DNA from 2 places in the Streptomyces sp. NBC_00286 genome. Region 2 is predicted to be linked to the other one. Evidence: riboswitches for the same ligand, from Rfam matches in the RefSeq annotation. Region 2 holds a riboswitch; the other holds the start of a gene.

Region 1 (3,401 bases), 5.7 Mb from region 2:
CCGGCCGAACCCCAGGGAGCCGCCGAGACCGGACCGACGCCCGTCTCCGGGCCCGCGGCGGGCTGCAGTGGGTGGTTCGGCAGATACGGCGCGAGATGCGCGCGTACACCGACCGGACCGACGCCCGGACCGCCACCGCCGTGCGGGATGCAGAACGTCTTGTGCAGGTTGAGGTGCGAGACATCACCGCCGAAACGGCCCGGCTTGGCGAGGCCCACCAGCGCGTTCAGGTTGGCGCCGTCCACGTACACCTGACCGCCCGCGTCGTGCACCTGCGCGCAGATGTCGGCGACGTGCTCCTCGAAGACGCCGTGCGTCGAGGGGTACGTGATCATCAGCACCGCCAGCTCGTCACGGTGCTGCTCGATCTTGGCGCGCAGGTCCTCGACGTCGATTTCGCCATCGTCGGCGGTGGCCACGACGACGACCTTCATGCCGGCCATGACGGCGCTCGCCGCGTTCGTGCCGTGCGCGGAGGACGGGATGAGGCAGACGGTGCGCTGCTCGTCGCCGTTCGCGCGGTGGTATCCGCGTACGGCGAGCAGGCCGGCCAGCTCGCCCTGCGAACCGGCGTTGGGCTGGAGCGACACCTTGTCGTATCCGGTGACCTCGGCGAGCTGCTCCTCCAGTTCACGGATGAGCGTGAGGTAGCCCTGCGCCTGCTCGGCGGGCGCGAAGGGGTGCAGCTGCCCGAACTCGGGCCAGGTGACCGGCTCCATCTCGGTGGTGCCGTTCAGCTTCATGGTGCAGGAGCCGAGCGGAATCATGCCGCGGTCGAGTGCGTAGTCACGGTCGGCGAGGCGCCGCAGATAGCGCAGCATCGCGGTCTCGGAGCGGTGCTGGTGGAACACCGGGTGCGTGAGGTAGTCGTCGGTGCGCAGCAGCGCGGCGGGCAGCGTGTCCGCGGCGGAGGCGTCCAGTGCCTCGATGTCGCCCTCGACGCCGAACGCGGTCCAGACGGCGCCCAGTTGGGTCCGCGTGGTGGTCTCGTCGCAGGCGATGGACAGCTGGTCGGCGTCGACGAGGCGCAGGTTGACCCCGCCCTCGCGCGCCGCCGCGACGATCTCGGCGGCCCTGCCCGGCACCCGGACGGTGAGCGTATCGAAGTACGCCTCGTGGACGACCTCGACTCCGCCCGCCTTCAGACCGGCGGCGAGGATCGTGGCGTACCGGTGGGTGCGCTGCGCGATCGACCTGAGGCCCTGGGGACCGTGGTAGACGGCGTACATCCCGGCCATCACGGCGAGCAGCACCTGAGCCGTGCAGATGTTGCTGGTCGCCTTCTGACGGCGGATGTGCTGCTCCCGCGTCTGCAGGGCCAGCCGATACGCGGTGTCGCCGTCCGCGTCCAGCGAGACACCGACGAGACGGCCCGGCAGGTTGCGGGCGAACTTCTCGCGCACCGCCATGTATCCGGCATGCGGTCCGCCGAAGCCCATCGGTACGCCGAAGCGCTGCGTCGTACCGACCGCGATGTCCGCGCCGAGCTCGCCCGGCGAGGTAAGCAGCGTCAACGCGAGCAGATCGGCGGCGACGGTCACGATCGCGCCCAGCTCGTGCGCCTGCTCGATGACGGGCTTGATGTCCCGTACGGCACCGGAGGCGCCCGGGTACTGGATGAGCGCGCCGGTCACACCGCGCTCGGCGACCTCGGCCGGAATGCCCTCGCTGAGATCCGCGACGACCACTTCGACGCCGATCGGCTCGGCGCGCGTCTCGATGACGGCGATGGTCTGCGGCAGCGCGTCGGCATCGACGAGGAAGACGCCGTTCTTGACCTTGCCCACGCGCCGTGACAGCGCCATGGCCTCGGCGGCGGCGGTGCCCTCGTCGAGCAGCGAGGCACCCGACGTCGGCAGGCCCGTGAGGTCGGACACCATGGTCTGGAAGTTCAGCAGCGCCTCAAGGCGGCCCTGCGAGATCTCCGGCTGGTACGGGGTGTACGCGGTGTACCAGGCCGGGTTCTCCATGACGTTGCGCAGGATCACCGGCGGCGGGAACGTGCCGTAGTAGCCGAGCCCGATCATCGAGTCGAGGACTTCGTTACGGTCCGCGAGGGAGCGCAGCTCGGCGAGGACCTCGGCCTCGGAACGCGCGGCCGGCAGCCCGAGCGCCTCGGCGTCCTTGATCACATCCGGCACCGCGGCGGCCGTCAGCTCCTCGAGCGAGCCGTACCCCACCTGCGCGAGCATCTTGGCCCGGGCCTCGGTGTCGGGCCCTATGTGGCGCTGCTCGAAGGGGATACCCCGTTCGAGCTCGGAAAGCGGAACGCGATGGGCGGTCATGTACGGAGGCCTCCTGGTCTGAAACGACCTTCGAGGGCACCACGGAGCGGGTGCCCGGACGGCCTCCCCCTCTGTCATCTCAACCTGAGAGCTTCACCGGCCCGCCGGCGTACGGCGTCCCGGCTTTCACCGTCGGTGAGAGCGGAAGCCGTCAAACACCCGCTCTGCTTTCCAGAGTGGCCTCGTCCGCGCGGTACGTGGGCCTGAGAGATTCCGGGGAGGATTTGCTCCTTCGGCGCCTCCGATGAAGCCTTGGAGGACTCTCCCGCACGGGGTCAGCGGCCGTTGACAGCGTACCAGCGGGCATCCCCCGAGTGGCCGCCCGCCGCAAAGTGCCCTTTCGTAGTGCGTATGGATGCGTACTCCTGACGGATGAGTTGCGACCAGCTGGAGGGCCCGTGCAGACCGACATCGATCCGCGCAACCTGATCGGCCGCAAGGCCTTCGACCGCGACGGCCACAAGATCGGCACCGTCGACGAGGTCTATCTCGACGACGCGACCGGTACGCCCGAGTGGGCGGCCATACGCACCGGCATGTTCGGCAGGGACGCCTTCGTGCCCCTGGAGCCCAGCGAACTGGTCGAGGGCGCCCTGCGGATTCCCTTCGACCGCGCCCTGATCAAGGACGCCCCCGACTTCGGCGTCGGCCGCCACCTCTCCCCCGAGCAGGAACTCCAGCTCTACCACCACTACGGCCTCGACGTGACGCCCCCGTCTCCCCCACCGGACCGCGACTTCGGCCACCTGGCAGGCTCGGACGAGTCCTGAAGCTCCGCCCCGCTGGAGGCCGGATGGCCGGTTCGAAGGCCGTGGGCTCAGTCCGCTGACGAGGCCTCCTTGGGTCTTCGTCGCACCAGCGGTAGCGGTTCCGCAGGCTCCAGCTCCGGATCATCGACCCGGAAGGTGCGTACGCGCCCGGGCTCGGAGTCGGGCGTCTCGAACCGCACCGTGACCCGCCCGATGCCACTGCCCTGCACCCACCCGTGCCCGAACTCCGCATGCCGTACGTCATGCCCCGCGGCCCACCGCCGCACGGCGGGCGCCTCCCGCTCCTCGGCCGATTCCTGCGTCTCGTCCTCCGCCGGATGCTCCGGCTCCCCCTCGTGTGCCCGTG
Region 2 (3,401 bases):
CTCTACCACCTGCTCGAAAACCACTGCTGCACAGCAACCGCTGCGCCGGAAAACCCTAGCGCCCGCCTACGCGGACTTGCCGACGTCCGGTGCGGCCCCGCGCCCCTTCTGGTGCGGCCCCGCGCCCCTCAAGGAGGCCGCAGTCCCTCCTTGAGGGGCGCGGGGCTGTGACATTTGCGGCTCCGCCGCGATGGGGGTCCCCCCGCTCGAGCGAAGCCGAGAGTGGGGGAGCGATCAGCCACAACGCACCCGCAGCCTGGACCCGCCTCACCCAGCGGAGCGCCCGTCACCGAAGTCGATCCGCCGCAGCACATCCGCCGCCGACCGGTCGATGAGGACCGCCGAGCCGCAGCCCTCCGGCAGGTCGCCCTTCTCCACGGAGCGCAGCAGTCGGGCGACCGCGGCCCGGTGCCGGGCGAAGGCGTACCGGGAGACGCCGCGGCCCCGCTCGCGCTGGCCGTCGAGGGCCGTGTCCGGCGGGACGTCGAGCAGCAGCAGATGCAGCGTGCCGCCGCGGCGGCGGGCCTCGCGGGCAATCCAGTTGCGTACCCAGGCCTGGGTGCCGCAGTCGTGCACGACGACGCCCTCGCCGGAGCGCAGGGCACGGCGCAGGCCCGCGTAGTGCGCGGCCCGTACGAGGGGGCGGTAGACCGCGTACGGCAGAAAGCGGGACAGGCGGTGGTCCCAGCGGTCGCGGGTGTCCTGCGAGTCGATGCGCACGCCCGTCACGGCGCGGCGCATCAGAGTCGACTTGCCGCTGCCCGGCAGGCCCGTGACGACGACGAGATCAGCCGCGCCGAAGCGCAGGCCGTGCGGACTGTGTCCCGCACGCTCCCGTAGATCACGGACGACGGGCGCCGGGAACGGGCCGCACGCCTCCCTGGCCGGGGCAGCCGGGACAGCGGGCTGCTTGGGCAGTGCGACGGCGGCACCGGTCGCGTACGCAGTGGTCCTGTTCACGCTGTTCGTCCTCCCCATCGGGTCGGGAGACCCATCCCCGTCGAGTGTAAAGAGAAGGTAATGCGCGCAGCCTTCCGTTTTCGTTCTTGCCCTGCCACAGCCCCGTCACAGATCACTGTGAACGCCTGTGGGCCCGCTGTGAATGACCCCCCTGCCGTGCCGCACCGATGCGTGCGATGATGTGCGCGCCAACTGCATACCGGCCGTTTGAATCCGCGCGGGAGAGTTCCGGGTACGTGTACACGAAGGTGTACGGGTGTCCGGGCGCCGAAGGAGCAAGTCCCTCCCTTGAATCTCTCAGGCCCCGTTACCGCGCGGGCGAGGCACATCTGAAAAGCGGGTCGTCTCCTGGTAGTCAGGGCGGCGGCTCCACCCACGGTGCAAGCCACTGACCGTACAGGTCATGGCGAACCTCTCAGGTTCCGATGACAGATGGGGAGGAACGACCTCGCCGTCATGCCTTGGGAGCCCGTCCGATGAGCAGCACCACTCCACGCCACACAGCCCACCCGTCACCCACCACCGCCCTATCGGAAGGCGCTTCGCGCCACAGCCCAATTCAAGCCCTGCATCGCTCGCTCGGCGCCACGATGACCGACTTCGCCGGCTGGGACATGCCGCTGCGGTACGGCTCCGAGCGCGACGAGCACCTGGCCGTCCGTACGAAAGCGGGTCTCTTCGACCTCTCCCACATGGGCGAGATCACCGTCACCGGACCGGAGGCCGCCGCGCTGCTCGACTACGCGCTGGTCGGGAACCTCGGGAGCGTCAAGGTCGGCCGCGCCCGCTACACCATGATCTGCCGTGAGGACGGCGGCATCCTCGACGACCTGATCGTGTACCGGCTCGGGGAGACCGAGTACATGGTGGTGGCGAACGCCTCCAACTCCGAGGTGGTCCTTGACGCCCTGGCCGAGCGCGCCGCCGCTCGTGGGGGTTTCGACGCCGTCGTACGCGACGACCGTGACGCGTATGCCCTGCTCGCGATCCAGGGCCCCGAGTCCCCCGGCATCCTCAAGTCGCTCACCGACGCCGACCTGGACGGCCTGAAGTACTACGCGGGTCTGCCCGGCACGGTCGCCGGTGTCCCGGCGCTGATCGCGCGGACCGGCTACACCGGTGAGGACGGCTTCGAGTTGTTCGTCGCCCCGGCCGACGCGGAGAAGCTGTGGCAGGCGCTGACCGAGGCGGGTTCCTCGGCGGGCCTCATCCCCTGCGGCCTGTCCTGTCGGGACACGCTGCGTCTGGAGGCGGGCATGCCGCTGTACGGGCATGAGCTGTCGACCTCGCTCACCCCCTTCGACGCGGGGCTCGGGCGGGTCGTGAAGTTCGAGAAGGAGGGCGACTTCGTGGGGCGCGAGGCGCTCGCCGAGGCCGCCGAGCGCGCTCAGGAGAACCCGCCGCGCGTCCTGGTCGGCCTGGTCGCCGAGGGCCGCCGTGTCCCGCGCGCCGGGTACGCGGTCGTCGCCGACGGCAAGGTCGTCGGCGAGGTCACCTCCGGCGCGCCGTCGCCGACCCTCGGCAAGCCGATCGCGATGGCGTACGTCGACGCCGCGCACTCCGCGCCCGGCACGCCGGGTGTCGGCGTGGACATCCGGGGCAGTCACGAGCCGTACGAGGTCGTGGCGTTGCCGTTCTACAAGCGTCAGAAGTAGTCCCGCCGGCGGTTCGGCGGCGCGGCGACGTGGCGTACGTTCCCGTGTGCCGTCTCGTATCCGCGTGTCGTGTGTCGTGTCGTATCCGCGGTCTCGTCACGCACGACAACCCGTTCATCACCCTTCCCCCGCGTACAGGAGAATTCAGGCCATGAGCATTCCCCAGCAGCTGCGCTACAGCAAGGAGCACGAGTGGCTGTCGGTCGCCGAGGACGGCGTCTCGACGGTCGGCATCACCGAGTACGCGGCGAACGCGCTCGGCGACGTCGTGTACGTCCAGCTCCCCGAGGTCGGCGACACGGTGACCGCGGGCGAGACCTGCGGTGAGCTGGAGTCGACGAAGTCGGTCAGCGATCTGTACTCGCCCGTCACCGGTGAGGTCACCGAGATCAACCAGGACGTCGTGGACGACCCGGCGCTGGTGAACACGGCCCCGTTCGAGGGCGGTTGGCTGTTCAAGGTGCGTATCGCCGAGGAGCCGAAGGACCTGCTCTCCGCGGCCGAGTACACCGAATTCTCCGGCTCCGACTCCGCCTCCTGAAGGACTCCTGACTGATGTCGCTTCTGAACCAGCCCCTGCACGAACTCGACCCGGACGTCGCCGCCGCCGTCGACGCCGAGCTGAACCGTCAGCAGTCCACCCTGGAGATGATCGCCTCGGAGAACTTCGCTCCGGTCGCGGTCATGGAGGCCCAGGGCTCGGTCCTCACCAACAAGTACGCCGAGGGCTACCCGGGTCGCCGCTACTACGGCGGCTGTGAGCACGTCGACGTCGTCGAGCGGATC

The links. A riboswitch is a leader RNA that binds a small molecule or an ion and turns the genes downstream of it on or off. The one in region 2 is predicted to bind glycine.
Region 1: linked by a shared signal. The riboswitch ahead of gcvP (aminomethyl-transferring glycine dehydrogenase) and the one ahead of gcvT (glycine cleavage system aminomethyltransferase GcvT) in region 2 are both predicted to bind glycine.

What each region holds. Positions count from the first base shown of each region.
Region 1 covers NZ_CP108054.1:8,699,942-8,703,342, reverse strand. Annotated here, with positions in the region: gene gcvP (aminomethyl-transferring glycine dehydrogenase) at 1-2,285, opposite strand, end outside; glycine riboswitch at 2,467-2,563, opposite strand; gene OHT21_RS39305 (PRC-barrel domain-containing protein) at 2,684-3,055, shown strand; gene OHT21_RS39300 (DNA polymerase IV) at 3,103-3,401, opposite strand, start outside.
Region 2 covers NZ_CP108054.1:2,989,673-2,993,073, forward strand. Annotated here, with positions in the region: gene OHT21_RS13365 (AAA family ATPase) at 268-960, opposite strand; glycine riboswitch at 1,169-1,283, shown strand; glycine riboswitch at 1,284-1,402, shown strand; gene gcvT (glycine cleavage system aminomethyltransferase GcvT) at 1,437-2,615, shown strand; gene gcvH (glycine cleavage system protein GcvH) at 2,767-3,156, shown strand; gene glyA (serine hydroxymethyltransferase) at 3,171-3,401, shown strand, end outside.